4 regions of the Streptomyces sp. NPDC002566 genome follow, and region 1 is predicted to be linked to each of the others. Evidence: riboswitches for the same ligand, from Rfam matches in the RefSeq annotation. Region 1 holds a riboswitch; each other region holds the start of a gene.
What was found. A riboswitch is a leader RNA that binds a small molecule or an ion and turns the genes downstream of it on or off. The one in region 1 is predicted to bind cyclic di-AMP.

Region 1 (4,185 bases):
GCCGTACGCGAGGGCCTGCCCCCGTCCCAGCGGGCCCCGCTCGTGGGGCAGGAAGCCGACCGGTTCGCGCCCCTCGTACACCACCGCCACACGCGTGCGCGGGCGCACGCGCCCCACTGCGTCGGCGAACTCGGGTTCCATGAAGGGGTTGCGTGGAGCGGTCGACGCCGCGCGCAGCGCGCGCCACCGCTCCCGTTCCCCCTCGCCGAGATCCTCCGGCTCCAGCACACGGATACGTCCACTGTTCAACCTGACCCCCCGATCAAGTCCCCCCGGACACTGTGGACGGTACCCCTCCAGACGGTGCGAGCGGTAGGTAGCGGACCATGTTGTTGCCAACCGGTGCAGAACCGCCCTTTCCCTCCCTGCGGAACGGTTGAATCGGCGGTGAGTTGAGGGTGTCCGGGATCCGTATTCTCTGGTCATGGCCGCACCTCACGCATATGCCGCGCGCTCCGCGTACACCCTCATCGCCACCGACCTGGACGGAACGCTGCTCCGCGACGACGACACGTTCTCCGACCGGTCGCTCGACGCGCTCGCACGGGTCGCGGCCGCCGGCGCCCGTCACCTCGTGGTGACCGGCCGCCCGGCACCACGGGTGCGGCCGCTGCTGAGGATCCTGCGGAGCAGGGGGCTCGCGGTGTGCGGACAGGGCGCGCAGGTGTACGACATCGCGGCGGACCGCCTGCTGTGGTCGGTCACCCTGGACCGGGAGCTGGCCGAGGTGGCCCTGGGCAAGATCGAGGCCGAGGTCGGCCAGGTGTACGCGGCGGTCGACCAGAACGGCGTCGACGGGCTGACCCTCATCGAGCCGGGCTACCGGATGCCGCACCCGACCCTGCCGGCCCTGCGGGTCGACTCGCGCGAGGACCTGTGGTGCGAGCCGATCAGCAAGGTGCTGCTGCGCCATCCCACCCTGTCCGACGACGAGTTGGCGGCGACGGCCCGCTCGGTGGTGGGTTCGCTCGCCACCGTCACCATGTCGGGGCCGGGCACGGTGGAACTCCAGCCGTCCGGCGTCACCAAGGCGACGGGACTCGCCCTGGCCGCCGAGCACCTCGGTCTGCGGCCTCAGGACACGCTCGCCTTCGGCGACATGCCCAACGACATCCCCATGTTCGACTGGGCGGCGCGCGGCGTGGCGATGGCGAACGCCCACCCCGAGCTCAAGGCGGTGGCCGACGAGGTGACGGCGTCGAACGAGGACGACGGCGTGGCCGTCGTCCTCGAACGACTCTTCCCCTAGACGCACGGACCCTGCGGGGCTACGGGTCCTACGGGGCTACGGGTCCTACGTGTCTACGGGTCCTACGTGTCTACGGAGCCCCGGGTACTGCGGGTCTCCGGGTCCTACGGGTACGTCTAGTACGCGCCGAAGACGTTGTCGATGGAGCCGTACCGGGCCGCCGCGTAGTTGCAGGCGGCGGTGATGTTGGCGACCGGGTCGTAGGGGTCGTACGCGGTGCCGGCGACGTGGTACGCGGCGAAGGTCGGGTCGATGACCTGGAGCAGCCCCTTGGACGGGGTGCCCTTCGCCGCGTTGGAGTCCCACAGGTTGATGGCGTTCGGGTTGCCCGAGGACTCGCGGATGATGTTGCGGTAGATGCCGTGGTAGGTGCCCGGGATCTTCTTCTCGGCCATGATGGCGAGCGACTGGCGGATCCACCCGTCCAGGTTGTTGGGGTAGCCGGCGAGCGTGGTCTCGGGGGCGGCGGTGGTGGCGGCCGAGGCGGTGCTCGCTCCGGCGACGGGGAGGGCGAGCGCGGCGACGCCGGCGCAGGCGACGGCGATGGCGCGGATGAAGCGGCGGCGGTGCTGAGCGGCAGCGGACATGGGGACGTTCCTCTCCGGCGCCTGCGGGGTGAGCTGTCGGGTTCGGGCGAGAGCTGCCCGGTCGGCGCCGTGGGGCACGGCGACACGACTTCACCCCGAGCCGGCCCGGCACGTGCGTGACGTACTCCGGTCCGGCGTTCTGCCTGAGTCCCCCGCTCCTGCCGTGCGCGAGTGGTTCGTCGATGGAAGTCGCCGGACGGCGGCAGGATGAGGCGTCTGTCCGGCTGGCCGGGAACGTATGCGAGAGCACATGTCCGAAACAAGTGTCGGAATCACGGAAAACCCCTATTGACCTTGGTCTGGTGTTTATGGGGCGCTTGATCCTTTGCATTCGGCAAGCGTCAACTCGCGTGACGCGGTGGGGGATCCAGGGGCTGGCGGATTCCCGCGCCTCCGGCGGTGAAGTGAGCCAACTCACCCGCGATGACAAGACCGACTAAATCGGACATCGGGTTCCAAGTCGCTTTTAAAAGGGCGTGAGCGGAATCCGATGGAATTAACGGAGCGGAATGTCTGATTTAGTGCCCAGGTTCCGATTTATTTGGCGGGCGTCGTGAGATTCGGCACATCGGGGGTCGTCGTCGGTCGGCGGGGTGGAGGGGAGTTTCCGGGGTACCGGCGCTTCGCGGGCCGGACGCGGCACCTCCCGGTCGGGCGACGTGGGGCCGGGGGACGTGGGGGCTTATCGGTGATCGAAACATGACCGGATACGCTGACTTGAGTGAGGTCGGCGACCTATCGACAAACCGTGTGAGCGCCAGCGGACACCAGCAGACAGGAGACCCCTCGTGACCGTCGTCGGGCCGTTTGGGCTGAGCGTGCGGGACCAGGCTCTGGAAGCCGATGTCCAGGCCGGATTGGCGGCTGTCGAGGAAGGCCTGTTCGAGGCCACCAAGAGTGCGGTCCCCTTCATCACCGAGGCCGCGCAGCATCTGGTGAAGGCGGGCGGGAAGCGGTTCCGGCCCCTGCTGGTGATGCTGTCGGCGCAGTTCGGGGACCGGCACGCGCCGGGCATCGTGCCGTCCGCCGTGGTCGTCGAGCTGACCCACCTGGCCACGCTGTACCACGACGACGTGATGGACGAGGCCGAGGTGCGGCGCGGGGTGTCCAGCGCGAACACGCGGTGGGGCAACTCGGTCGCGGTGCTCACCGGCGACTTCCTCTTCGCCCGCGCCTCCCACATCCTCGCCGACCTCGGGCCCGAGGCGGTCCGGGTGCAGGCGGAGGCGTTCGAACGGCTGGTCACCGGCCAGATCCTGGAGACGGCCGGTCCGACGGACGGCCGGGACCCGGTCGAGCACTACCTCGACGTGCTGGGCGGCAAGACCGGCTCCCTGGTCGCGGTGGCGTGCCGCTTCGGCGCGATGATGTCCGGCGCCGACGAGACGGTCGTCGACGTGCTCACCCAGTACGGGGAGCGGCTCGGGGTCGCCTTCCAGCTCGCGGACGACGTCCTGGACATCGCCTCGGACTCGCACGAGTCGGGCAAGACGCCCGGGACGGACCTGCGGGAGGGCATCCCCACGCTGCCGGTGCTGCGGCTGCGGGAGCGCGCGGAGCGGCTGTCGCTGCCGGAGGACATCGCGCTCTGCGAACTGCTCGACTCCGACCTCAGCGACGACGCGCGGCACGCGGAGGCGCTGGCCGCCCTCCGGGCCCACCCGGCGCTGGAGCAGGCCCGCGCGGACACCGTGCGGTACGCCAAGGAGGCGCGGGCCGCGCTGGCGCCGCTGCGGGAGTGCGAGGCGAAGCGGGCGCTGCTGGAGCTGTGCGACGCGGTGGTGCACCGGGCGGGGTGACGCCCCGCCACTCGAGGGCACGCGCCTCCACCCCCTGAGCGACCCCCCTGGGAATCCCTTCACCCCTGAGCGCCCCCCTGGGAATCCCTTCGCCCCTGAGCGGCCCCCTGGGAATCCCTTCACCCCGTCAGATCCCCCTCCGCCCCCTACGGGTACCCCCACCCGCTCAACCCCCGTGTCATACCGCAGGCGTACGCGTAGTTGCGCCCTCGGGTTGACGTATCGAGGCGGGTTGTTTGGTCATATGGAAACCACGGAAATCACCACCGCTCACCGATTCGGGTGAGAATGGCGGCTTGTGGTGGGGACCGTCGCACCCGAGATGACCAGCCGCCGCCGACGACGGAGGTAAGGCACACATGGCACCGTTCGCATCCGACGACCGCACGCACGCCGGGGAGGCCGACGACCTGCCCGTCGGACGACGCAAGGCCGTGCGGTACGTCGTCCCGGTCACCGTGGTGGGCGTCGCGGCGGCGACGATCGGGCTCGTCCCGGCGCTCGCCGACTCGGGCGACCCCGACCTGCCGAAGATCACCGCCCAGCAGCT
Region 2 (4,185 bases), on a different contig from region 1:
CACGAGGGCGGACAGGGCGACGAGCCGCTGGAGCTGCTGCGCGCCGACTCCGCCGTCTGGACGCTCCCCGACCGCGACGGCTGGCGGCTGTCCCAGCTGCACGGCCGCTGGGCCGCGGAGTCCCGGCTCACCCGCGCGCCCCTCACCTACGGCGAGAAGGTCATCGGCAGCCGCCGCGGCCACACCAGCCACCAGCACCTGCCCTGGGTCGCCCTGGACGCCGACGCCACCGAGGAGCGCGGCGAGGTCTACGGCTGCGCCCTGGGCTGGTCCGGGTCCTGGCGGATCTCCGTCGCCCAACTGCCCGACGCGCGCGTGCAGATCACCGGCGGCGCCGGCCACGACGACTCGGGCCTGCTGCTGCTCGCTCCCGGCGAGGAGTTCACCACGCCCGTCTTCGCCGGCCTGTGGACCGACGAGGGCTTCGGGGGCGCCAGCCGCGCCTGGCACGCCTACCAGCGCGCCCACGTGATCCCCGACGCCGAGCGCGACCGGCCGGTGCTGTTCAACTCCTGGGAGGCCACCTACTTCGACATCTCCGAGGAGCAGCAGGCCACTCTCGCCCGCCGCGCCGCGGCCGTCGGCGTCGAGCTGTTCGTGGTCGACGACGGCTGGTTCGGCGCGCGCACCGGCGACCACGCGGGGCTCGGCGACTGGACGCCCAACCCGGACCGCTTCCCCAAGGGCCTGAAGCCGCTCGCCGAGTACGTGCACGCGCTCGGCATGCAGTTCGGCATCTGGGTCGAGCCCGAGATGGTCAACCCGGACAGCGACCTGTACCGGGCGCACCCCGACTGGGTGCAGTTCCAGCCGGGCCGCAAGCGGACGGAACTGCGCAACCAACTGGTCCTCAACCTCGCCCGCGAGGACGTCCGTGAGTACCTCTGGCAGCGGCTCGACACCCTGCTGTCCAGTGCGCCGATCGACTACGTCAAGTGGGACTTCAACCGCTGCTTCACCGACGCCGGCTGGCCGGACGACCCGTATCCGCAGCGGCTCTGGGTGGACCATGTGCGCGGCCTGTACGCCCTGTTGGACCGGTTGCGGGAGGCACACCCCGGTGTCGCCTTCGAGTCCTGCTCGGGCGGCGGCGGGCGGATCGACCTCGGGATCATGAGCCGTACCGACCAGGTGTGGACCTCCGACAACACCGACCCGCTGGACCGGCTCGCCATCCAGCACGGCTTCAGTCAGATCCATCCCGCGCGGGTGATGGCCGCCTGGGTCACCGACAGTCCCAACACCCAGCTCAACGGCCGCGTCAGCTCGCTGCGGTTCCGGTTCGTCAGCGCGATGGCGGGAGTGCTCGGCGTCGGCGGCGACCTGTCCGAGTGGACCGAGGAGGAACTCGCCGAGGCCCGGCGCTGGGTGGATCTCTACAAGGAGATCCGGCCCCTCGTCCAGCACGGCGACCTCCACCGGCTGCGCGCCCCCGAGGGCGGCCTGAGCGCGGTGCAGTACGTGCGCGGGGACGAGAGCGTCGTCCTCGCCTGGCTCCAGGCGCAGCGCTACGGTGAGCCGGCGCCGGCGGTGCGGTTGCGCGGCCTGGACCCGAAGGCGTCGTACGAATGCCTCGAAACGGGCGAAGTGCACCGAGGGGCGGTGCTGTTGCATCACGGGTTGCGCACGGGACTGCGTGGTGACCTCGATGCGACGGTTGTCCGTCTGCGTCGCATTTGAGCGCTCTACCCGCATTGGAGTTCTTCGTTCAACTCGGTCTGGAATAAGGGGCGCTGGAACGGTGCGGCGTGAGCAGCGTCATATTCGTGACCGTGCGTCATTAGCCATGTTCACGTAATTCGTGGAGTTTTCATGGGCGTTTCCCGCAGAATCCGTCACCTGGTGCACGGAGTGTGACGGGAGCGCGGCGCAGCGGATCACGACGCGGACGTCACCGGGGCACGTGTCGCTTGTCGCCGCGTGTCCGGGTCGCTTAGGTTTCACGCCAATCCGGACGGACGCCGAATCCTGCCGCCGACCGGAACCCGCAGACACTCACCCGTCCACGGCAGGAGCGGGGGACCCACAGGCACGACCGCCTGTTCCGGTCTCCGGAACAGGCTTGGGGTAAAGCCGCGCTCCGGCGCGGCCGGGCATCTCCAGCCCGCACCCGACAGCTCACCTCGCAGGCGCCGGAGAGGAACCCGCCATGCCCGCGAAGGGTAAGCACCGCCGTCCCAAGGCCCCGCGCTTCAGCCGTTCCATCGCCGCCGCCGGCACCGGCGGCGCGGCACTCGCCCTCCCGCTCATAGGCGCCGCCGGCGCCCACGCGGCTCCCGCCCAGTCGGCGGCCCAGTCCGTCTCCTCCGTCTCGGACAAGCCCGTGCAGACCGTCCCGGTCGCGCAGCGCTCCGCCGCGGCCGAGGCCCCGGCCGCGGCGAACACCACGACCTACACGGTCCGGTCCGGCGACTACCTCTCCCGGATCGCGGACGAGCAGCACGTGCGCGGCGGCTGGCAGAAGCTGTACGCCGACAACCGCGAGGCCGTCGGTGAGGACCCCTCGCTCATCCACCCCGGTCTGAAGCTGTCGATCGGCAAGCGGGCGGCGGCCGGTTCCGCGGGCGCCGCCGGTTCCGGTGACACGGCGTCGAAGAGCTCGCGCTCGGTGCACTCCTCGAAGTCGTCCGCCCCGAAGTCCTCCCACTCTTCGAAGTCTTCGCACTCCTCGCACTCCTCGAAGTCGTCGCACTCTTCGCGGTCCGCCACGAAGGCGTCGGCCGGCCAGACCACCCGCGGCGGCGGCAACGTCTCCGGCTTCCGCCTCCCCGTGTCCGACGCGTCCGTCGGCACCCCGTACCGGATGTCCGGCAGCATGTGGTCCAGCGGCTACCACACCGGCGTCGACTTCGTCGTCCCGACCGGCACCACCCTCAAGGCCGTCGGCGCGGGCACGGTCGTCTCCGCGGGCTGGGGCGGCGCGTACGGCAACCAGGTCGTCATCCGGCTCGCCGACGGCCACTACGCCCAGTACGCCCACCTCTCCGCGCTCTCCGTCTCGGCCGGCCAGAGCGTCTTCCCCGGCCAGCAGGTCGGCCTCTCCGGCTCGACCGGCAACGTGACCGGACCGCACCTGCACTTCGAGATCCGCACCACGCCGGACTACGGCTCCGACGTCGACCCGGTCGCCTACCTCCGCGCGCGCGGCGTCTCCGTCGGCTGACGGGCCCCCGTGGCCGCCACGAGTCCGTGATCGTCGTATTGCGGTCTCGTGGCAGGGCTCCCGGGGTGTCGACAGCGGTGGCGGGGCGAGGGCACAGTGAGCTCCGCCCGTCGGCGGGCAAGCGCTTTCCGCGCTGTCCGCCGTACTCCGCGCGTCACGAAGGAGCCGTTCCCCCATGACGACCTCGCGCAGAGCGTTCGGCGCCCTGGCCGCCGGCGCCGCCCTTGCCGCGATCGCCCCCGCGGCCACCGCGAACGCCGCCCCCGCAGGCGGCGCGCCCCGGTGCCGTCGGCTCGTCGCCCACGACGACTTCCGGCACGGCCTGTGCCGGTGGGCCGTGGAACTGGAGAACGGCGGCACGGTCACCGCCTCCCGGGGCACCCTCGAGGTGGACGTGCCCGCCGGCGCGACGATCTGGTACCGGGAGCGGCTCGAAGGACCGTACGTCCTCCAGTACACGGCGACCCCCGTCTCCGCCGGCGGGGCCAACGACCGCGTCTCCGACCTCAACAACTTCTGGAACGCCGTCGACGTCCGTTCCCCGGACGACCTCTTCGCCACGCCCAGGGGCGGCGCCCTCGCGGAGTACGACCACCTCACGACGTACTACGTCGGCTACGGCGCCAACTCCAACACCACGACCCGGATGCGCCGTTACGTCGGCCGGCCGGGGGAACGGCCGCTGCTGTACGACTACACCGAGCCGCTGCTCGTCGCGGGCGAGCCGAACCACGTCCGCATCGTGTCCGACGGCTCCACCGTCCAGTGGTGGAACAACGGGCGGCTCGTGTTCGACCACACCGACCCCGAGCCCTACACCGGCGGGCACTTCGCGTTCCGCACCACGTGGAGCCACTTCCGCATCGACGACTTCCGCGTGTGGTCCCTTATTCCTTGATTGGCAAATTCTTTAGGGGTGTCCTTTCTCACCGCCAGTCAACCCTTGCCTACGGTCGCGTAGGTCACATTCGACGGTGAATCATGCACTGCTGTGGCAGACGATTCGAAGAATGACAGCAGAT
Region 3 (4,185 bases), on a different contig from region 1:
GTCGCGCGGTCGGTGAAGAAGATGCGCGGCTATCTCGCCGAGCTCATCCACCGCAAACGCGAGGCCCTCACACCGGAACCCGTCCCCGGCGAGGACCTCATCTCCGGTCTCATCCGCGCCTCCGACCACGGCGAGCACCTCACCGAGAACGAGGCCGCCGCCATGGCGTTCATCCTCCTGTTCGCCGGGTTCGAGACCACCGTGAACCTGATCGGGAACGGCACCTACGCCCTGCTCACCCACCCCGGTCAGCGCCACCGCCTGCAGGACTCCCTCGCCGCGGGCGACCGCGCCCTGCTGGAGAACGGCGTGGAGGAACTCCTGCGCTACGACGGCCCGGTGGAGCTCGCCACCTGGCGGTTCGCCACCCGCCCGCTCAGCATCGGCGGCCAGGACATCGCCGCCGGCGATCCCGTCCTCGTCGTCCTCGCCGCGGCCGACCGCGATCCGGAACGCTTCACCGAACCCGACACCCTCGACCTGAGCCGCCGTGACAACCAGCACCTCGGCTACGGCCACGGCATCCACTACTGCCTCGGCGCGCCCCTCGCACGGCTGGAGGGGCAGACCGCGCTGGCGACCCTCCTCACCCGTCTCCCCGACCTCCGACTGGCCGTGGAACCCGAGGAGTTGAGGTGGCGCGGCGGCCTCATCATGCGCGGACTGCGCACCCTCCCCGTGGAGTTCACCCCGGTCGAACGGTGACTCCGCGAAGACCTCGCGCCGGCTCCCAAACCTGATGGCGTGTGACCGGATTGCGAAACGAAGGTGACCGATTCTCAACTCTGTGATCTTCACGTGATCTACGCGGCATTAACTTGTGACAAGCGATCGTCTGCCGATACGTTCACTCGTCAACGCGGCGACCCTCTTTCGCTCGCCGCGAGGGCACTGCTGTCTCGAGAAAGGCGTTCGCATGCTCACCGGGAACGGTCGTCACCGTCGCCCCCGCCAGGCCCCGGCCCTCATCGTCGCGGCCGGTGTGACCGGCTCCGCCATCGCCATCCCCCTGCTCGGCGCCTCGGCGGCGAGCGCGGCCGACGGCACCGTGTGGGACCGGGTGGCGGAGTGCGAGAGCGGCGGCTCCTGGAGCGCGAACCAGGGCGGCGGCGAGTACGGCGGTCTGTCGCTCAGTCAGGAGGACTGGGACAAGTACGGCGGGAGCGACTACGCCTCGCGTCCCGACCTGGCCAGCCGCAACCAGCAGATCGCCGTCGCCCAGAAGGTCCTCGCCGGCGAGGGTGTGGGCGCGTGGGGCACCTGCGGCCTGACCTCCGGGCTCACCGCCGACGCGGCCACGGGCGACGTGGACACCGGCCTCGCGGACGACTCGTCCGACTCCTCGATCACCTCCGGCCTGGCCGACCTCTCCAGAGGCTCCGGTTCCTCGGGCTCCTCCCAGGAGTCCGGCAGCGGCTCCGCCGGATCGGAGAAGAGTGCGGGTGATTCGCAGTCTTCGCCCTCCGTGTCACCTTCGTCTCCTTCCTCCCCTTCGTCCAGTTCATCCGAATCGCCCTCCCCTGCGGGTGACGGCTCGTCGAAGCCGGGCAGCGCGGCCGGCTCCGGTGGGGCACAGGCGGGTGACAGCTCGCCCACCGAGTCCCCGAAACTGGACGAGTCGGACAAGTCCGGTCAGGATGCCGGTTCCTGGAGCCTCGTCGACACCGGCTCCCTCACCGCGGGCTCCGCCGACGCCGAGGCGCCCGGCGCCGACGCCCTCGGCTCCGGACGCCACCGCGGCTCCACCGCGGAGGAGAGTGCCGGCGACACCACCCCCTCCTCCGGCCGCCACGCCGCCAATCCCCTCGGCGCCGCGGGCACCTACACCGTCCGCGACGGCGACTCCCTGGACTCCATCGCCGACTCCCTTGGCGTCGACGGCGGATGGCGCGCCCTCTACGACGCCAACCGGGACTCCATCGGCGCCGACCCGGCCGACATCGCACCCGGTCAGACCCTGGTCACCGTGGTCGGCTGACCCGGCGGAGGAGTGGATCAAGAGGGCCGAAAACCCCCCGAAACGGGGGGAGTTCACGTCACATTTCGCTCATAAATGTCCGTTTCGGTGAAAGTGTGGGATGAGTCTCAGAGGCCCCTCTCGTCTTTGATATTCCGTCGGTTCCGTGCCTACGGTCGTGACCGCTCGGCAACCCGAGCCCCGGCTGCCGCTACGCCGAATCCTGCCGACGGCCGCCCGGGAACAGTCGTCGCATCATGCGCCGCGGGCAGGAGCGGGGGACCCAAGGTAAGCGCCGGGCCCAGCGGTTCAGCTGGATCCGGCTAGGGGTGAAGCCACGCCTCCGACGGAGGAGTGGCCGGGCAACCCAACCGGCCCGAACCCGACAGCTCACCTCGTAGGCGTCGGTGAGGGGATCCACCATGCTGTTTTCCGCCAAGGGCAAGCACCGTCGTCCCGCCAAGGCCACCCGTGCCGCCGCGCTGGCCGGTGTCACCGGCGTCGCCATCGCCGCCCCGCTGATGGCCGCGGGCAACGCCTCCGCCGCCACCTCCTCCGAGTGGGACGCCGTCGCCCAGTGCGAGTCGGGCGGCAACTGGTCCATCAACACCGGCAACGGCTACTACGGCGGGCTGCAGTTCTCCGCCTCCACCTGGTCCGCGTACGGCGGCACGCAGTACGCCTCCACCGCCGACAAGGCGAGCAAGTCGCAGCAGATCCAGGTCGCCGAGAAGGTCCTGTCGAGCCAGGGCAAGGGCGCATGGCCGGTCTGCGGCAAGGGCCTGTCCGGCGCCGCGTACACCGGCGGCTCCTCCGGCAGCGGCTCCGGTTCCGGCTCCTCCGGCAGCGGTTCCGGCTCCTCGGACTCGGGCAGCCGCTCCACCGAGAAGCAGAGCGCCTCCCGCTCGACCGAGCGTCCGGCCGTCAAGAGCCAGAAGACGGTCACCACGCCGACCGGCGAGAAGGTCAAGAAGGGCGACGGCGAGTACAAGGTCGTCGAGGGCGACACCCTGAGCACCATCGCCACCAAGCAGAAGGTCGCCGGCGGCTGGGCCAAGCTCTTCGAGCTGAACAAGGACATCGTCGAGGACGCCAACCTCATCTACCCGGGCCAGCAGCTTCACCTGAAGTGACGCCCGGCTCCGGCCGAAGCCGCAGCGTCCTCACGAGCGAGGCCCGCACACCCGGGGCCTCGTGAGGGCCGCCCCCGTCCCCACAGGCTCCCCGCCCCGGTGCGTTCTCCCCCGTACGCACCGGGGCGGGGTTCGTTCTTCCCGCCGCCGGGCGTTCTCCCGGTGTTCGCCCGCCTTCCTCGCCACCCCTCTTTGTTCCGGCCGGGAACAATGTGTACCGTCTGTCTGTCCACGGGACGGTCGGTCGGCTGCCGACGGCCCCGGGGCGGTTAGGCTCTAGTCGAACCAGCGTCACATCCCATGAAGGAGATGCTCGTGCCGTCCATCGACGTCGTCGTAGCCCGGGAAATCCTGGACTCCCGAGGCAACCCCACGGTCGAGGTCGAGGTCGGCCTCGACGACGGCAGCACGGGTCGTGCCGCCGTCCCCTCCGGCGCTTCCACCGGCGCCTTCGAGGCCGTCGAACTCCGCGACGGTGACCCCGACCGCTACCTCGGCAAGGGTGTCGAGAAGGCCGTCCTCGCCGTCATCGAGCAGATCGGCCCCGAGCTCGTCGGCTACGACGCCACCGAGCAGCGCCTGATCGACCAGGCCATGTTCGACCTGGACGCCACCGACAACAAGGGCTCCCTCGGCGCCAACGCCATCCTCGGCGTCTCCCTCGCCGTCGCCCACGCCGCCTCCGAGGCCAGCGACCTGCCGCTGTTCCGCTACCTGGGCGGCCCCAACGCGCACCTGCTGCCGGTGCCGATGATGAACATCCTGAACGGCGGCTCGCACGCCGACACCAACGTGGACATCCAGGAGTTCATGATCGCCCCGATCGGCGCGGAGTCCTTCTCCGAGGCCCTGCGCTGGGGCGCCGAGGTCTACCACACCCTCAAGAAGGTGCTGAAGCGCAAGGGCCTGAGCACCGGCCTCGGCGACGAGGGCGGCTTCGCCCCGAACCTGGACTCCAACCGTGCCGCCCTCGACCTCATCCTCGAGGCCGTCAAGGAGGCCGGCTACACCCCCGGCGAGCAGATCGCCCTGGCGCTCGACGTCGCCGCCTCCGAGTTCTACAAGGACGGCGTCTACGTCTTCGAGGGCAAGGAG
Region 4 (4,185 bases), on a different contig from region 1:
GCGCTGTCGACCGTCGCGCCGGGCCGGTACTTGCCGGTGAGGAAGCCGGAGGCGAGCGAGAAGTAGGGGACGGCGGCGAGACCGGCCTCGGCGGCGGTCTCCTGCAGCGCGCCCTCGTAGGTGTCGCGGGAGACCAGGTTGTAGTGGGGCTGGAGGGCCACGTACCGGGCGAGTCCCTCGCGGTCGGAGAACTCAAGGGAGGCGCGCAGTCGCTCGGGCGAGATGTTGGAGGCGGCGATGTGCCGCACCTTGCCCGCTTTCACCAGCTCGTCGAGCGCGCCGACGATCTCCTCGACGGGGACCTCGGGCTTGTCGAAGTGGGTGTAGTAGAGGTCGATGTGGTCGGTGCCGAGGCGGCGGAGGGAGGCGTCGGCGGCGGCCTTGATGTTGGCGGCGGTCAGCCCCTGGTAGTCGGGGTGCTGGCTGACCTTCGTCGCGACGACGACGTCGTCGCGGTTGCCGCGCGCACGGAGCCACTTGCCGATGAGCGTCTCGGACTCACCGCCGCTGTTGCCCTCGACCCAGGCGGAGTAGGAGTCGGCGGTGTCGAGGAAGTTGCCGCCTGCGGCCGTGTAGGCGTCCAGGACGGCGAAGGTGGCCGCCTCGTCGGCGGTCCAGCCGAAGACGTTGCCCCCGAGGGCCAGCGGGAAGACCTCGAGGTCGGAGGAACCTAGCTTGCGCAGAGAAGTCATGCCTCACTTCAACGCGAAGGCCGGAGGTGCGCATTCCGCACCTCCGGCCAAGAGTTCGCAAACGTCAGGACAACCTCAGGGGTTGAGTCCCTTGTCCCGCAGCCAGGCCGCCGGGTCGATGCCGGAGCTGCCGCCGCCGGGGTGCACCTCGAGGTGGAGGTGGGCGCCGGTGACGTTGCCGGTGGCGCCGACGCGGCCGATGACCTCGCCGGTGGTGACCTTCTGGCCGACGCTGACGCTGATGGAGGACTGGTGGGCGAACCAGATCTCGGTGCCGTCGTCCAGGGTCAGCTCGGTCTTGTACCCGTACGACCCGTCCCAGCCGGCCGAGGTGATCGTGCCGCTGTGCACGGCCTTGATCAGGGTGCCGGTGGGGGCGGCGAAGTCGAGCCCGGTGTGGTGCCCGGAGGACCAGTAGGCGCCGGCCTCGCCGAACGTCGAGGTGAGGGTGTACGAGGAGGTCGGCAGCGTGTACTGGCCGGCGAGCTTGGCCAGGCGTGCGGCCTCGGCCTTCTCCGCGGCTTCCTCGGCGGCCTTCTGCTTCGCGGCGGCGGCCTTGGCCTCCGCCTCCTCCTTGGCCTTCGCGGCGGCGTCAGCCTGGGCCTTGACGGCGGCCGCCTTGGCGGCCTCGGCCGCCTTGGCCTCGATCTGGGTCTGCTGCGACTCGGCCTGCGCCATGATCCGGCTGCGGAGCACCTCGCCGGCGTCGGCGGTGCTCTCGGCGACGGTCTGGTCCGCGGTCGCGGTGGCCACCGGCTCGGCGGTGACGCTGCCGAAGGCGGCGAGGGCCGGTGCGCTCTCCTGGGGGGTGTCATCGTCGGAGATGAGGGAACCCACGGAGGGGAGGTCCGGCATGGAGATGGAGACCGGCGGCTTGCCGGTGTTGGCGCTGGCCATGCCGGCGCCGCCGACTGCGGCTATGACGCCGACGCCGAGAACCGTGGAGCTACGGGCGAGTCCGCCGCGCTGCTTGGCGACACGATGCCGGCCGCGAACCGGGCGAACGGACTCCGCGGTGGGGTTCCATTCCTCCCAGGGGCCCTCGTCGGTGCGGTAGCTGCCATAGCCGAACGTCTGGCTGGGCACGGAGGGGGCTTCTGCGGCAGGCCGGTTGGACGCCACGCGGGCGTACTCCTTTCCTTCCGTCGCCTACCGGGTTAGCTGACGGGTTCGGAGCGGGAAGGTCTCCTACGCGCGTAAACCGGCCGTTGTCATACGGCGGCTTCGCGTGATTCACCCCATGGTGGTGGTTCCCCGGTTCCCTTGCGGGATTCGGCGCGTGCGCACGGAGCCGACTCTTGTGTCGGCTGGGACGACCGCGCTGCGTTATCGAACGTTAATAGACGCAGGGGCATGTTTCCAAGCCGTTCTTCTTGATCAACAACATTTCTGGCCTGGACGTTCTCCCCATGAGCGGTGAAAAACGGGCGAGTTGACCGCCCCTCCACCCCTACGGGTCACTCCTGAACCGGACACCACAAGTGACGGGCGCCCGGACGCCATGCGCAGGGCGCTCATGCGGTCACACTATGTGACGGCGATCAAGGGAGTCATCCCTCCCGGGCGGTACACGGGGTAGCCCTCCGGAGGGAGACGCACCGAGGGCCGGAACCCAATGGGTTCCGGCCCTCGGCCTTCAGTAGCGGGGACAGGATTTGAACCTGCGACCTCTGGGTTATGAGCCCAGCGAGCTACCGAGCTGCTCCACCCCGCGTCGGTATGACACCAGTGTAGACCATGCGCGGGACCCCGAATGACCACCGCCCGGATCAGGGGCGCTCAGGGCCCGGGCGGGCCGGAAACCGGGGCGCGCTCAGGGTGCCGTCAGGTGGCTGTTGGGAACTCTGGCACGCTCCTCGTACTCGGGCAGCACCAGCACTTCCACTCCCGCGGAAGCCAGCAGCCCGCTGCCGTCGGCCTCGCGGACGAAGGTGTCCGGCTCCCGCCAGGCCGTCGCCACACGGCGGACGCCCGCGTCCAGGATCAGACGGGCGCAGGGGGCCGGCCGGGAGGAGCGCTGCGCGCAGGGCTCCAGGCTGCTGTACACGGTCGCCGTCGCCAGCCGGGGGTCCGCGGGGTCGATCTTCGCGAGGGCCGCCTCCTCCGCGTGGACGACCGGGTCGCCGGCCTCCCGCGAGTGACCGCGCGCCAGCTCCGTCCCGTCGGCGGCCACCACCACCGCGCCCACGCTGAACGCGGTCCGCGACGGCGGGCAGGCGGCCGCCAGCTCACAGGCGAGGGCCAGCCAGTGCCGGTCGGCGGCGACGGGCAGCGGTCCGGTGCCGGGCGCGGTGGGCTCGTAGCGGGTGAGGACGACGTCCTCGATGCGCCGCGTCTCGACCAGCCGCAGCCGTCCGCCCTGGTAGCCGCCGGGCCCGAAGAGCCGGGGCGCGCCCGCGTCGCCCACGAAGAGGGGAGCCAGGACGAGCTGGATCTCGTCGGCGAGGCCCTGCTGGAGGAGCTGGGTGTGGATCGTCCCGCCGCCCTCGACCATGAGGCGCCGCACGCCCCGGACGTCATGCAGGTGTTCGAGGAGCCGGCGCCAGTCCAGGGCGGGGCCGAGCGGGACGACGTCGGCGGCGATGCCGAGCGAGCGGGCGCGCCCGGCTCCCTCGTCGGTGGTGTAGACGACCTTCTCGCCGCCCGTGCGCCAGAAGTTCGCCGCCGGGTCCAGCTCGCCGGAGCCGCTGACCGTGACCTTGAGCGGGTACTCAGGGCGGCCCGAAGCGACCCGGGCAGCCCTGCGGTCCGGGGAGTTGACCAGGAGCCGGGGGTTGTCCGCGCGGATGGTGCCGGCGCCGACCAGGATGGCGTCCACCGAGGCGCGCACCTCGTCGACCCGGTCGAAGTCGGCGGGACTGGAGAGCAGCAGGCGATCGGGGCCGGTGTCGTCCAGGTAGCCGTCGAGGGAGACGGCGGCGGACAGCAGGACGTACGGGTACGGCATCGCGCGACCTCTCCCTTGGTTCAAGTTTGAAGCAAACTTACACTGGTGGCATGACGACCCGCTGGCTCACCCCCGAGGAGCAGCGCGCCTGGCGCGCTTACGTCGCCGGCTACCTCCTCCTGGAGGACGCCATCGACCGGCAGCTCCAGCAGGAGGCCGGCATGCCCCATCTCTACTACTCCATCCTCGCGAACCTCTCCGAGTCGCCGGAACGCCGGCTGCGGATGACGGACCTCGCCGAACGGCTGAAGATCACCCGCAGCCGGCTGACGTACGCGGTCACCCGGCTGGAGAAGGACGGGCTGCTGCGGCGCGAGGACTGCCGCTGGGACAGGCGGGGAAGCGTCGCGGTCCTGACCGACGAGGGCATGACGGTCCTGGAGAACACGGCGCCCGGCCATGTCGACACGGTCCGGGCCTTCCTGTTCGACCGGCTCACGCCGGAGCAGGTGGGGCAACTGGAGGAGATCTTCACGCAGGTCACGCGGGGACTCCAGGGCGACGGCGAGGAGGGCGCGCCGGAGGACCTCCCGTGGCGCCGCCGGT

Region 2: another riboswitch for cyclic di-AMP. It lies ahead of ACFYXA_RS03750 (peptidoglycan DD-metalloendopeptidase family protein); the one in region 1 lies ahead of ACFYXA_RS20820 (transglycosylase SLT domain-containing protein).
Region 3: another riboswitch for cyclic di-AMP. It lies ahead of ACFYXA_RS23760 (transglycosylase family protein); the one in region 1 lies ahead of ACFYXA_RS20820 (transglycosylase SLT domain-containing protein).
Region 4: another riboswitch for cyclic di-AMP. It lies ahead of ACFYXA_RS24195 (M23 family metallopeptidase); the one in region 1 lies ahead of ACFYXA_RS20820 (transglycosylase SLT domain-containing protein).

What each region holds. Positions count from the first base shown of each region.
Region 1 is NZ_JBIARD010000004.1:795,572-799,756, reverse strand. Features, by position in the region: gene ACFYXA_RS20830 (GNAT family N-acetyltransferase) at 1-249, opposite strand, end outside; gene ACFYXA_RS20825 (HAD family hydrolase) at 425-1,249, shown strand; gene ACFYXA_RS20820 (transglycosylase SLT domain-containing protein) at 1,366-1,836, opposite strand; cyclic di-AMP (ydaO/yuaA leader) riboswitch at 1,840-1,983, opposite strand; gene ACFYXA_RS20815 (polyprenyl synthetase family protein) at 2,625-3,635, shown strand; gene ACFYXA_RS20810 (outer membrane lipoprotein carrier protein LolA) at 3,995-4,185, shown strand, end outside.
Region 2 is NZ_JBIARD010000001.1:872,316-876,500, forward strand. Features, by position in the region: gene ACFYXA_RS03745 (alpha-galactosidase) at 1-1,680, shown strand, start outside; cyclic di-AMP (ydaO/yuaA leader) riboswitch at 1,987-2,145, shown strand; gene ACFYXA_RS03750 (peptidoglycan DD-metalloendopeptidase family protein) at 2,150-3,163, shown strand; gene ACFYXA_RS03755 (DUF6250 domain-containing protein) at 3,339-4,061, shown strand.
Region 3 is NZ_JBIARD010000005.1:486,799-490,983, forward strand. Features, by position in the region: gene ACFYXA_RS23750 (cytochrome P450) at 1-705, shown strand, start outside; gene ACFYXA_RS23755 (transglycosylase family protein) at 917-1,978, shown strand; cyclic di-AMP (ydaO/yuaA leader) riboswitch at 2,208-2,376, shown strand; gene ACFYXA_RS23760 (transglycosylase family protein) at 2,380-3,090, shown strand; gene eno (phosphopyruvate hydratase) at 3,406-4,185, shown strand, end outside.
Region 4 is NZ_JBIARD010000006.1:18,751-22,935, forward strand. Features, by position in the region: gene ACFYXA_RS24190 (aldo/keto reductase) at 1-692, opposite strand, end outside; gene ACFYXA_RS24195 (M23 family metallopeptidase) at 768-1,814, opposite strand; cyclic di-AMP (ydaO/yuaA leader) riboswitch at 1,822-1,980, opposite strand; tRNA gene ACFYXA_RS24200 (tRNA-Met) at 2,333-2,406, opposite strand; gene ACFYXA_RS24205 (dihydrofolate reductase family protein) at 2,506-3,639, opposite strand; gene ACFYXA_RS24210 (MarR family transcriptional regulator) at 3,690-4,185, shown strand, end outside.